3 regions of the Halomonas aquatica genome follow, and region 2 is predicted to be linked to each of the others. Evidence: predicted binding sites of a transcription regulator. Region 2 holds the regulator's gene; each other region holds the start of a gene.

What was found. Region 2 encodes sigma-54, which starts transcription at its own class of promoters, with help from an activator protein. Its sites were predicted from a motif close to TGGCACNNNNNTTGCTNT; they were not measured.
Region 1: the regulator sigma-54 is predicted to act here: its motif matches at 1,910-1,927, upstream of ABE960_RS00975 (sugar phosphorylase).
Region 3: the regulator sigma-54 is predicted to act here: its motif matches at 2,016-2,033, upstream of glnA (glutamate--ammonia ligase).

Annotation. Positions count from the first base shown of each region.
Region 1 is NZ_JBEGCJ010000001.1:230,012-234,153, forward strand. It holds gene ribD (bifunctional diaminohydroxyphosphoribosylaminopyrimidine deaminase/5-amino-6-(5-phosphoribosylamino)uracil reductase RibD) at 177-1,346, opposite strand; gene nrdR (transcriptional regulator NrdR) at 1,346-1,831, opposite strand; gene ABE960_RS00975 (sugar phosphorylase) at 1,960-3,831, shown strand; gene ABE960_RS00980 (copper chaperone PCu(A)C) at 3,871-4,142, opposite strand, start outside.
Region 2 is NZ_JBEGCJ010000005.1:293,049-297,190, reverse strand. It holds gene ptsN (PTS IIA-like nitrogen regulatory protein PtsN) at 1-268, opposite strand, end outside; gene hpf (ribosome hibernation-promoting factor, HPF/YfiA family) at 276-584, opposite strand; gene ABE960_RS12595 (RNA polymerase factor sigma-54) at 755-2,179, opposite strand; gene lptB (LPS export ABC transporter ATP-binding protein) at 2,322-3,047, opposite strand; gene lptA (lipopolysaccharide transport periplasmic protein LptA) at 3,047-3,577, opposite strand; gene lptC (LPS export ABC transporter periplasmic protein LptC) at 3,574-4,142, opposite strand, start outside.
Region 3 is NZ_JBEGCJ010000004.1:38,034-42,175, reverse strand. It holds gene typA (translational GTPase TypA) at 1-1,628, opposite strand, end outside; gene glnA (glutamate--ammonia ligase) at 2,176-3,582, shown strand; gene ABE960_RS09180 (DUF4124 domain-containing protein) at 3,944-4,142, shown strand, end outside.

The DNA of each region.
Region 1 (4,142 bases), on a different contig from region 2:
AGCCATCGCGGCGCGGCGGCGGGCGCCAGTGAAGAGCCATCGCGGCGCGGCGGCGAGGGCCGGTCTATGTACTCGAGCTGATCAGGCCAAAGGGCCCGGAATGTCAGACCAGCGAGGAGGCGCTGTGAACCCGTCCATGGGCGCTACCGGCGCCACCCAGGGAGCAGGAACTCCTCTCAGGCCTGCCCCCCGTGCCCCTCACGAGAGGTTGACGAACGCCGCCGGGGCCTGGCGGTGATCCGCCAGTCCTCGCCCACCGCGCGGATATCGAGGATCTCCAGCCCCTTCTGCTGGGCCATAAGGGAGAGGCCCGGCAGCTCGAAGAGCGGGCGGGCCTCGCCGCCGAGCAGGGTCGGCGCCACGAACAGCTGCATCTCGTCGATCAGGTTGGCCTCGAGCATGGCGCCGGCCAGCGTCGCTCCGGTCTCGAGCAGCACCTCATTGGCCTGTTCCTGTGCCGCCAGGTGGTGCAAAAGGGCATCGAGGTCGACCCGGCCATCTTGCCCCGCGGGCATCACCACCACCTCGGCGCCGGCCGCCTCGAGCCTTTCTCGCCGCTCGGTGCCGTGCTCGGCCAGGGTGGCCACCAGGGTGCGGCCGGGCTCGCGCAGGCAGGCCGCCGCCAGCGGGAGCCGCAGGCGGGAATCCACCACCACGCGCAGCGGCTGGCGGGCAGCGATCGCCTCGCCGTCGGGCAGCTCCAGCTGGTCGGAGCGCACGGTGAGCCGGGCATTGTCGAAGATGATCGACTCGACCCCGGTGAGGATGGCGCTGGAACGGGCGCGCAGGCGCTGGACCTCGCGGCGGGCGCGGGGCCCGGTGATCCACTGGGACTCGCCTGAGCGCATGGCGGTTCGCCCGTCCAGGCTCATGGCCATCTTCAGACGCACGAAGGGTCGGCCATGGGACATGCGCATCACGAAGCCGGGATTGAGCGCCAGGGCCTCGTCCTCCAGCACACCCACGTTTACCTCGATGCCGGCCTCCCGCAGCATGGCGATGCCCTGGCCGGCGACCCGGGGGTTGGGGTCCTGCATGGCCACCACGACCCGCTTCACCCCGGCCTCGACCAGCGCCAGGGCGCAAGGGCCGGTGCGTCCCTGGTGGGAACAGGGCTCCAGGGTCACGTAGGCGGTAGCGCCGCGGGCGGCCTCCCCTGCCGCGCGCAGGGCATGGACCTCGGCATGGGGCTCTCCGGCCCGCTCGTGCCAGCCTTCGCCGATGACCCGCCCTGCCTTGACCAGCACGCAGCCGACCCGAGGATTGGGATCGGTGGTATAGAGACCGTGGCGCGCCAGCTTCAGGGCGAGCGCCATCCAGGCCTCGGGCCGGGTCGGTGCAAGCATCAGGACTCTCCGGAGGAGTCGACGGGAAAGCCGGGTTCCTGGGCCAGCCGGTCGATCTCGGCGCGGAACTCGTCGATGTCCTGAAAGCGGCGATAGACCGAGGCGAAGCGGATATAGGCGATCTGATCGAGGCGCTTGAGGGCCTGCATCACCTCCTCGCCGATGTCCCGGGCGTGGATCTCGCGCTCGCCCCGGGCCCGCAGGTGCTGGCGGATGCGCTCCACCGCCGCCTCGATCGACTCGGCACTGACCGGACGCTTCTCAAGGGCGCGCAGCATGCCGGAGCGCAGCTTGCCCTCGTCGAAAACCTCCCGCGTGCCGTCGGACTTGATCACCCGCGGCATCACCAGTTCGGCGGTCTCATAGGTGGTGAAGCGCTCGCCGCAGCCCGCACACTGTCGACGACGCCGCACCTGGTCGCCCTCGACCACCAGGCGGGAGTCGGTCACGCGGGTATCGTTGGCGCCACAGAAGGGGCAATGCATAGGGGGGAACCCGACGTCGATGATAGGGTGTCGCTGCATTGTAACGGTTCACGACGGGAGCGCCCAGCGCATCCGGGATGGCACGGCTCCTGCAAGACCCTGTCATCCCCTGGCCAATGGAAACCACCATGCCCCAGTCACGCTCGCTCGCCAGCCCCCTGGACGAGGCTAGCTTCACCGCCCGCGCCCGGAACCACCTCGACGTCATCTATGGGCCGCGCCGGGAGGAGGTGCTGCGACGCCTGATGACGCTGCTGTCGCACCGGCGCGGTGCCCTGCCCCCCCGCGGGCCTGACGACGACGCCCCATTATGGAGCGAACGTGACCAGTGGCTGATCGGCTACGGCGACAGCCTCCTCAACGGCGACAAACCGCCCCTGGCGGTACTGCACTCCTTCATCGAGGCCCACCTGCCGGATACCTTCAGCGGCGTGCATGTGCTGCCCTTCTTTCCCTGGAGCAGCGACGACGGCTTCTCGGTGATCCACTATCGGGAGGTCGACCCGGCCCTGGGCGACTGGTCCGACATTCGCCGACTGGCCGCCACGGGAGACCTGATCGTCGATCTGGTGCTCAACCATGTCTCCCGGGAGTCGCTGTGGTTCGTCGACTACCTGAGCGGCAGTCTGCCGGGGCGCGACTACTTCATCGAGATGGACCCGGACACCGACCTCTCCGCGGTGGTGCGTCCGCGCAGCAGCCCGCTGCTGGTGCCGGTTCCGACCCGTCGCGGAACTCGCCACCTCTGGGCGACCTTCTCCGAGGACCAGATCGACCTCAACTTTGCCAATCCCGATGTGCTGCTGGAATTCATCGGCATCCTGCTCTTCTACATGGAGCAGGGCGCGCGGGTCATCCGTCTGGATGCCATCGCCTTCCTGTGGAAGGAGCCGGGCACCCCATGCATCCACCTGCCCCAGACCCATGAGGTGGTCCGGCTGCTGCGCGCCGTGGTCGATCACATGGCGCCGGGCACCCTGCTGCTCACCGAGACCAACGTGCCCCATCGGGAGAACATCAGTTACTTTGGTCTGCAACGCCTTTCAGGCGGGGGCCTGGAGGGCCCCAACGAGGGCCTCGATCGATCATCGGAAGAGCAACAAGAGATGCTGGCGACGCCGGACGAGGCGCATCTGGTCTACCAGTTCCCGCTGCCACCCCTGTTACTGCATACCCTGACCAGCGGCGAGGCGGGGACCCTGGCCGGTTGGCTCGAGAGCCTGCCCGAGCTGCCACCTGGCTGCAGCTATCTTAATTTCACCGCCAGCCATGATGGCATCGGCGTCCGGCCGCTGGAGGGCTGGTTGCCGAGCCACGAGTTCGATGCCCTGCTGGAACTGATGCACCGTTTCGGCGGTTTCGTGAGCATGCGCACCGATTCGCAGGGACGGGACATTCCCTACGAGATCAACATCACCTGGTTCGAGGCCATGAAGGGAACCCGCCGCGGTGCCGACCCCTGGCAAGTGGAGCGCTTCCTGTGCAGCCAGCACCTGATGCTGGCCCTGCAGGGCATTCCCGCCCTCTACATCCATTCGCTGACCGCCTCCCTCAACGACCTGGAAGGCGTGGAGCGCACCGGCCGCCTGCGCGCGATCAACCGGCACCGCTGGCAGACCCCCGTGCTCGAGGAACTGCTGGACAGCCGCAACACCCCCACCCGAGAGGTGTTCCTGGCCCTCAAGCGTCGCCTGGCCGTGCGCCGCCAGGAACCCTGCTTCCACCCGGATGCGCGGCAGCGCGTGATCCCGACCCCACCGGAGCTGCTGGTACTGGAGCGTGGCCCACTGGCCGACGGTCGTCGCCTGCTGGCGATCCACAACGTCACCGACCGCCGCCAGCCGCTCGTCCTCGAGGCCCTGGCCACGCCCGGCTGGCACGACCTGATGGAGGATGCGCCCTGGGCCGGAGGAGGGGCCGGAGAAGGGAACGAGGAAGGTACCGCAGAAACAAGCCTGGCTCCCTACCGCAGCCTCTGGCTGGTGGCCCCGGGGCGATAACCGGGGCCGATCGATGGGCGAATAATCAGTGAGCGACAATCAGTGGGCCGAGTGCTTGCCCGTCTCTTCGCCCTTGATCATCTCCATCGGCTTCAAGCGCCTCACCGGCGCCTCTACGACCAGGCGCTCCCCATTGTCCAGGGTCAGGGTCAACTCGACGCGTTCGCCTTCTACCGGGACAGCAGCCAGATCGAACATCATCAGGTGCCAGCCCCCCGGCGCCAGGTGCACGGTCTCGCCGGCCGGCAGCGGAATCGCCTCGACCCGGCGCATCTGCATCACGCCATCCACCATCACATGATTGTGAAGCT
Region 2 (4,142 bases):
CGAAATCCACCGGTTCGGCCAGCTTGAGGAAGCCGGCGATGGGTGCCTTGCAGTGAGGGTTTCGTGCGTGGGGGATGGCGACCCCGTTGCCGATGCCGGTGCTGCCCAGTCGTTCGCGGCCGATCAGTCGGCTGAAGACCTCCTGGCTGTCGAGGCTCGGCGTGTTCTGGGCAATGAAGGTGCTGAAGAATTCCAGCACTCGCTTCTTGCTCCCCCCCGGCACATCGAAGAGGGTGCGCTCGGGGGGCAGGATGGCGTCCAGTGTCATGACGGAATCAGCGGGCGCCAGCGCCCTGGGCGCGGGCCTGGGCCTTTTCCTTGTGCTTCACCAACTGACGGTCGAGCTTGTCGGCGAGAGCATCGATGGCGGCATACATGTCATTATCCATGGCCTCTGCATGGAGGTCGGCACCGGCGGCATGAAGGGTGCAGGCCGCCTGCTGGCGTTCCTTCTCCACGGAGAGGGTGACCTGCACGTTGGTGATGTTGTCGTAGTGACGCTCGACGCGGGTAAGTTTCTCCTGCACATAGTCACGCAGTGCGTCGGTCAGGTCTACATGGTGGCCGGTGATGTTGACTTGCATGACACGCTCCTTGCTCTTACGGGGTGTGAATCGATTGTAACCCTTTTTGTCGTCCTGCATACCCCCGCGGTCGAGGGGATTGGATTTCTCGCCGAATAGCGTGATTTCAATTGCTTGCGGCAAATTCGGGAGAAAGCATCCGGGTACTGGAGTGCGCCATTGGACCCCGTTCAACGCAGCCGCTTGCGCTCGCTGGAGGAGGGGATTCCCATCGCCTCGCGATATTTCGCTACCGTGCGTCGCGCGACGCCGATGCCGGCCTCATCGAGCAGGGCGACCAGCTTGCTGTCGGAGAGTGGCTTGCGAGGGGCCTCGTCCTGGATCAGCTTGCGAATCCGGGCGCGGATGGCGGTGCTGGAGTGGGCATCACCCTCGCCGTTGCCGCCTCCTACCTGGCTGGAGAAGAAGTACTTGAGCTCGAACATGCCGCGCGGGGTATGGATGAACTTCTGGGTGGTGACTCGCGAGATGGTCGACTCGTGCATCTCCACGACCTGGGCGATATCGGCCAGGATCAGGGGTTTCATGGCCTCCTCGCCATGCTCCAGGAAGTCGATCTGGCGCACCATGATCTCGCGGCCCACCCGCAGCAGCGTATCGTTACGGCTGGAGAGGCTCTTCATCAGCCAGCGCGCCTCCTGCAGGTGGTCCTTGAGGAACTGGTTGTCCTCGCTCTTGTCGGCTCGTCGAATCAGCGCGGCATAGTCGGGCTGGATGCGCAGGCGCGGCATGGCCTCGGGATTGAGTTCTACCTGCCAGCCATCGCGGGCATGCCGCGCGATCAGATCGGGAATCACATAGTCGTTGTCGTTTTCGGTGAAGGCGCTGCCGGGGCGGGGATCCAGCGAGCGTACCAGGTCGATCACCGTGTCGAGGGCCTCATCGTCGAGGCTGAGCCGGCGCTTGAGAAGGCGTCGGTCGTCGCCGGCGAGGGCCTCGAGGAACTGGCGAACCAGGCGGCGGGCCTGGGGCAAGAGCGGTGTGTCATCGGGCAGGGTGGCCAGTTGCAACATCAGGCACTCGCGCAGGTCACGGGCGAAGACCCCAGTGGGCTCGAACTGCTGGAGGCGCAGGAGCACCTGCTCGAGTTCCCGGCTCCTGAGGCCCGCGAGGCCCTGGGCCCTGAGGCCGTCGCGGATCTCCTCCAGGGGCTGGGTGAGGTAGCCGTCGCCGTTCAGGCTGTCGATCAGGCTCTCGGCGATGAGCATCTGGCGCTCGTCCAGGTTGGTCATGGCCAGTTGCCAGGCCAGATGGCCCTGCAGGCTCTGCCCCGACGCCTGACGCTCGAAATCGGGACCCTCGCCACTGCCGCCGGCAGGAACGCTACCAAGGTCCTGATAGGTATCCGACCAGTCGCTGTCGGTGGTGAGTTCGTCGGGAATCTCGCTGGCCCAGTCGTCGTCGGGTGTTTCGTCCACCTCCTCTTCGCCGAAGTCATCTTCGACATCCAGCAGGGGGTTGGAATCCAGCGCCTGCTGAATCTCCTGGCGTAGGTCCAGGGTCGAGAGCTGCAGCAGGGCGATGGCCTGCTGCAGCTGGGGGGTCATGGTCAGCTGGGTGCCGACGCGAAGCTGCAGGGAAGCCTTCATGGCCATGAGAGGAGTTCCCCCGACGTGAGGAAAACTCCCACCCTAGCCCCTGGCCGAGGGGGTTGCAACTGGAAAAATGCAACAATCGTGCCATGCGCAATCTTCATGCCGCTTAGCCATAACGACATTTATATCATGAGATTGGAGTTCAGAGCCGGAAGTCCTGGCCCAGGTAGACCTCGCGGACGCGCTGGTTGGCCAGGATCGCCTCGGCATTGCCCTCGGCGATGATCCGGCCGTCACCGACGATGTAGGCGCTGTCGCAGATATCGAGGGTCTCGCGCACATTGTGGTCGGTGATCAGCACGCCGATTTCTCGGGCCTTGAGCTGGCGGATGATGCCCTTGATCTCGCCCACCGAGATGGGGTCGACGCCGGCGAAGGGTTCGTCGAGCAGGATGAAGGCAGGCTCGGTGGCCAGCGCCCGGGCGATTTCCACGCGTCGCCGTTCGCCACCGGAGAGGCTCATGCCCAGGTTGTCGCGGATGTGCGTCACGTGGAAGTCCCCGAGGAGCTCCTCGAGCCTGGCCTCGCGGCCCCTGCGGTCGAGGTCCGGGCGTGTCTCGAGGATCGCCATGATGTTGTCGGCGACCGACAGCTTGCGAAAGATCGAGGCTTCCTGGGGCAGGTAGCCGATGCCGGCCCTGGCCCGCTCGTGCATGGCTGCGGTCGAGAGGTCCAGGTCGTCGATATGCACCTCGCCGGCATCGGCGCGCACCAGACCGACGATCATGTAGAAGGAGGTAGTCTTGCCGGCCCCGTTGGGGCCGAGCAGGCCGACGATCTGGCCCTGCCCGATGGAGAGGCTGATGTCCTGCACCACTCGGCGACGCTTGTAGCCCTTGGCCAGGTGCTGGGCTCTCAGGGTCTTCATCACTGGCCGCCCTGCTTTGCGGGCTCGAGGGTCATCCGCACCCGCTGGCGCTCCTGTACACCTTCTGCATCGGAGCGGGCCTGGACGACGCGGCGGTCGAGGAAGTATTCGAGGTAGCCACCATCGAAGGTGTCGCCACCCTGATGCAGTTCGGCGCGGTCTATCAGTTCGATGCGGCGCTCGGCGACGTGGTAGATAACGGTGCGGCCCCAGCCGCGGACCATGGGCTCGTCCGGTGCGGGCAGTTGCTCGATGTAGGCGCGCTCGCCGGTGGCGGTGGCTTGACTGAGCTGGCCCTGGTCGTTGCGCCGTATTTCCACACGGTCGCCGGTCAGCTGCATGCTCCCCTGGCGGATGTCCACATTGCCGGTATAGACGGCGGTGCCTTCGCGATCGTCGAGATCGAGCTGATTGGCCTCCACCTCGATCGGGGCGCTGGCGTCACCCTCCAATGCCAGTGCCTGAGCACTGCCTAGCAACAGGCCGATGACGACGAGGGTCGAAAGGGGGGCGAGGGAAGTTCGCGTCATGACTCGGGGTCCTCGTGGGTCTGGGGCGGATGGTGGCCGCGGACATTGTCGGTCAGCCGGGCGCGGTTGTCATGGATCCAGGCGTCGAAGCGCTCGCCGCTCATCCGCTGGGGAGGTTGGCGCAGCACAGCCGGCGTCTCGCTCCAGGCGTGGCCGCTATCGGCATCGAAATGCAGGATCTCGGTGTCCAGTTGCCAGCGCTCCGCAGGGGCCCGGAGCTGCGCATCGCCGGACAGGGTCAGCGGGTTGCCGCCCGTCTCCAGGGTGCCTCTGTCGCCGCGGGCCAGCCAGACTCGGCCCGAGTCGTCCAGCAACTTGCCCTGCGGGCGCTGCAGGCGGGTGATGTCGTCATGGGGGGTGTGGGTCAGCCGCGGAGTGTCGAGGCGCTGGTGGGGCTGCCCCTTTGCATCGAAGCGGGTCAGCCGGGCGTTCTCCAGATAGTAGTCTGGCTCGCCCGACGCGCCCCCCGGCACCGGGCCGGGGAGGGGGGCGTCTTGCAGGTCGAGCAGGGCCAGTCCGCCACCCAGGGCGAACAGCAGCAGCAAAAGGCCGGTGCGAAAGCCGG
Region 3 (4,142 bases), on a different contig from region 2:
GTGGGGTTCACCACCATGTCGTTGGCCCGATTGTTGATGCCGATCAGCATGCCCTCGTAGACCTCGGTGCCATGGTCGATGATCAGCTTTCCGCGTTCCTGCAGGGCATAGAGGGCATAGGCCAGGGCCTTGCCGGGGACCATGGAGACCAGCACGCCGTTGCGCCGCTCGATGGAGGCGTCGGGCTTGAGGGGGCCGTAATGGTCGAAGCGGCTGGTGAGAATGCCCGTGCCGGAGGTCAGTGTCAGGAACTGGCCGCGGAAGCCGATCAACCCGCGGGCGGGGATGATGAAGTCCAGGCGCACGCGGCCCTTGCCGTCGGGGTTCATGTTGACCAGTTCGCCCTTGCGGTAGCCGATCTCCTCCATGACGGCGCCCTGGTGCTGCTCCTCGCAGTCGATGATCACTTCCTCGTAGGGCTCCCGCTTCTCCCCGTCGATCTCCCGGATGATCACCTCGGGGCGGCCCACGGCCAGCTCGAAGCCTTCGCGGCGCATGGTCTCGATCAGTACCGAGAGGTGCAGCTCGCCACGACCGGAAACGATGAACTTTTCCGGGCTCTCGCCCTGCTCGACCCGCAGCGCCACGTTGTGGATCAGTTCCTGCTCGAGGCGATCCTTGATGTTGCGGCTGGTGACGAACTTGCCGTCCTTGCCGGCGAAGGGCGAGTCATTGACCTGGAAGGTCATGGAGACGGTCGGCTCGTCCACGGAGAGCGGCGGCAGTGCTTCGACGGCGGCCGGATCGCAGAGAGTGTCGGAGATCGCCAGGGCGTCGATGCCGGTGATGCAGACGATGTCGCCGGTGGCGCCTTCGTCGGTTTGCACGCGCTCAAGGCCCAGGTGGGTCATGACCTGGCCGATCTTGCCCTTGCGGGTATTGCCTTCCTTGCTGATCACGGTGACCTGCTGGTTCGGCTTGACCGTGCCGCGGGTGATGCGACCCAGGCCGATGACACCCACGTAGCTGGAGTAGTCCAGGGCGGAGATCTGCATCTGGAAGGGGCCGTCGAGCTCTACCTTGGGCGGCTCGACGATGTCGACGATGGACTGGAACATCGGCGTCATGTCCTCGGCCAGTTCATCCGGATCCGGTCCGGCGATGCCGTTGAGCGCCGAGCAGTAGATGATCGGGAAGTCGAGCTGGTCGTCGCTGGCGCCGAGGTTGTCGAAGAGGTCGAAGATCTGGTCGATGACCCAGTCAGGACGCGCGCCTGGGCGATCGATCTTGTTGACCACGACGATGGGCTTGAGGCCCTGATCGAAGGCCTTCTGGGTCACGAAGCGGGTCTGCGGCATGGGGCCGTCGACGGCATCGACCAGCAGCAGTACCGAGTCCACCATGGACATGACGCGCTCGACCTCGCCGCCGAAGTCGGCGTGTCCGGGCGTGTCGACGATGTTGATGTGGTAGCCCTGGCCGTCGGGGGCCTGCCAGTGGATCGCCGTGTTCTTGGCCAGGATGGTGATGCCGCGTTCCTTCTCCTGGTCATTGGAGTCCATGATGCGCTCCTGCCCCTCGGCCTTGCGGTCCAGAGTGCCTGACTGGCTGAGCAGTTTGTCGACCAGGGTGGTCTTGCCATGGTCGACGTGAGCGATGATGGCGATGTTGCGAAGATTCTCGATCACGACGGGATCCTGCTGACAAAATTGGGGGCGCATTATAGAGGCAGGGCGATGACGGCTACCAGCCTTGTCGCCGTGAATCTTGTGCTGCGACCGTATATCAGTGGCTTGGGAGCTCGCCGAGAGCGTAAAAGTCATCGTTCGGTTCAATCTATGCCGGAAGCGACCCTCGCCTTACGTGCAGGGTATGATCGGCTGGTGCTGAGCCTGCTGTTCCAGCATGGTGCAATATTCGAGCTATTCGCACTATTGAAGTGCTTATATATGGTTAAGTCTTAGGCATGCCGGGGTGAAATGGCGATACTGGTGCATGATGTCACGGGGAGGGTGAAACTAAAGATATTTTCTATCAACAAGTTGCCATGAACATGCCGTGCGGTGGTGCAAAACTGGCACGCTGCCTGCATGATGCTTGGCAGTGCCATGCTTTCGCATGGCGGCCGTGGGCAGTGGCCCGTCGGCATGCTACAAACACGTGCTGGACTCGCCAGCACCATTGCATTACAACAGCTCAACCTTTCAAGCCTAGCTTACACAGTGGAGGACTCTAATGTCTGTCAAGACGCTCGCCCTGATTGAAGAACATGACGTGAAGTGGGTCGACCTGCGCTTCACCGATACCCGCGGCAAGGAACAGCACGTGACCATTCCGGCCCGTGATGTCGACGAGGAGTTTTTCGAGAACGGTCAGATGTTCGACGGTTCCTCCATCAACGGCTGGAAGGGCATCAACGAGTCCGACATGATCCTGCGCCCCGAGGATGGTTCCGGCTTCCTCGACCCCTTCACCGAGGACGCTACCCTGGTGCTGCGCTGCGACATCATCGAGCCGGCCACCATGCAGGGCTACGAGCGCGATCCCCGCTCCATCGCCAAGCGCGCCGAGGCCTACCTGCAGTCCACTGGGCTTGGCGACACCGCCTTCTTCGGCCCGGAGCCCGAGTTCTTCATCTTCGATGAGGTGCACTGGAAGGCCGACATCGAAGGCGCCATGTACAAGATCTCCTCCGAGGAAGGCGCCTGGGCCACCGACCGCAACATCGAGGGCGGTAACCTCGGCCACCGTCCGCGGGTCAAGGGCGGCTATTTCCCTGTCCCGCCTGTGGACAGCTTCCACGACATCCGTGGCGCCATGTGCAACACTCTGGAGGCCATCGGCCAGAGCGTCGAGGTGCACCACCACGAGGTGTCCAACGCCGGCCAGAACGAGATCGGCGTGAAGTTCAATACGCTGGTCAAGAAGGCCGACGAGGTCCAGGAGCTGAAGTACGTCATCCACAACGTGGCTCACGCCTACGGCAAGACCGCCACCTTCATGCCCAAGCCCCTGGTCGGTGACAACGGCAGCGGCATGCACGTCCACCAGTCCTTCTGGAAGGATGGCAGCAACCAGTTTGCCGGTGACGAGTACGCGGGCCTCTCCGAGATGGCGCTCTACTACATCGGTGGCATCATCAAGCACGCGCGTGCCCTGAACGCCTTCACCAACGCCTCCACCAACTCCTACAAGCGTCTGGTGCCGGGCTTCGAGGCGCCGGTGATGCTGGCCTACAGTGCCCGCAACCGCTCCGCCTCCATTCGCATCCCCTACACCGCGAGCCCCAAGGGCAAGCGCATCGAGGCCCGTTTCCCGGACCCGACCGCCAACCCCTACCTGTGCTTCGCGGCGATGCTGATGGCCGGCATCGACGGCATCAAGAACAAGATTCATCCCGGCGACGCCATGGACAAGAACCTCTATGACCTGCCGCCGGAAGAGGGCAAGTCCATCCCGACCGTGGCCGAGAGCCTGGACCAGGCCTTGGAGGCACTGGATGCCGACCGCGCCTTCCTGGTCGAGGGTGGCGTCTTCACCGACGACATGATCGATGCCTACATCGAGCTCAAGGAAGAGGACGTCGAGCGTATCCGCATGACGACCCATCCGGTCGAGTTCGACATGTACTACAGCTGCTGATCCCGCGGCGCCATGGCGCCGCGTCCAGCACCAGAAGAGGCACGCCCCTGGGGCGTGCCTCTTTTTTTTGCTACGGCAGCAGCATATGGCCGGCGATGCCCAGGGCAAATTCCATCACCGCGCCCAGCGGCGGCCCCCAGTGGCATCGCCATGCCGGCCATCAGCGTGAGGGCGACCACTGTCTGCCATGCTTCCATGCTGAATCCTCCTCGCCTTGTGGTGTCGGAAGGGTATCCTATCCACATTGGCTGTGATGTCGCATGCGGATTCCGTGACGGCCCCTGCTGGTTTAGTCTGAACGCATGTGGACGCCGCATTGCTAGGATGGTGTCTGGATGTCGATGATCCCCGGGAGGGACGCATGAAAAAGGCAGTCGTGTTACTGGCGCTGGGCCTGTCGGTGAGCGTGGTGGCTCACGCTCAGACTATCTATCGCTCCACGGATGCTCAGGGCAACGTGGTATTCACCGACAATCCGGAGGGTGGAGGCGAGGAGATGACCCTCGACCCGCTTACCGTGGTGCCCAGTACCAGCGAGCCGGCTCTCATGGCACCAGAGG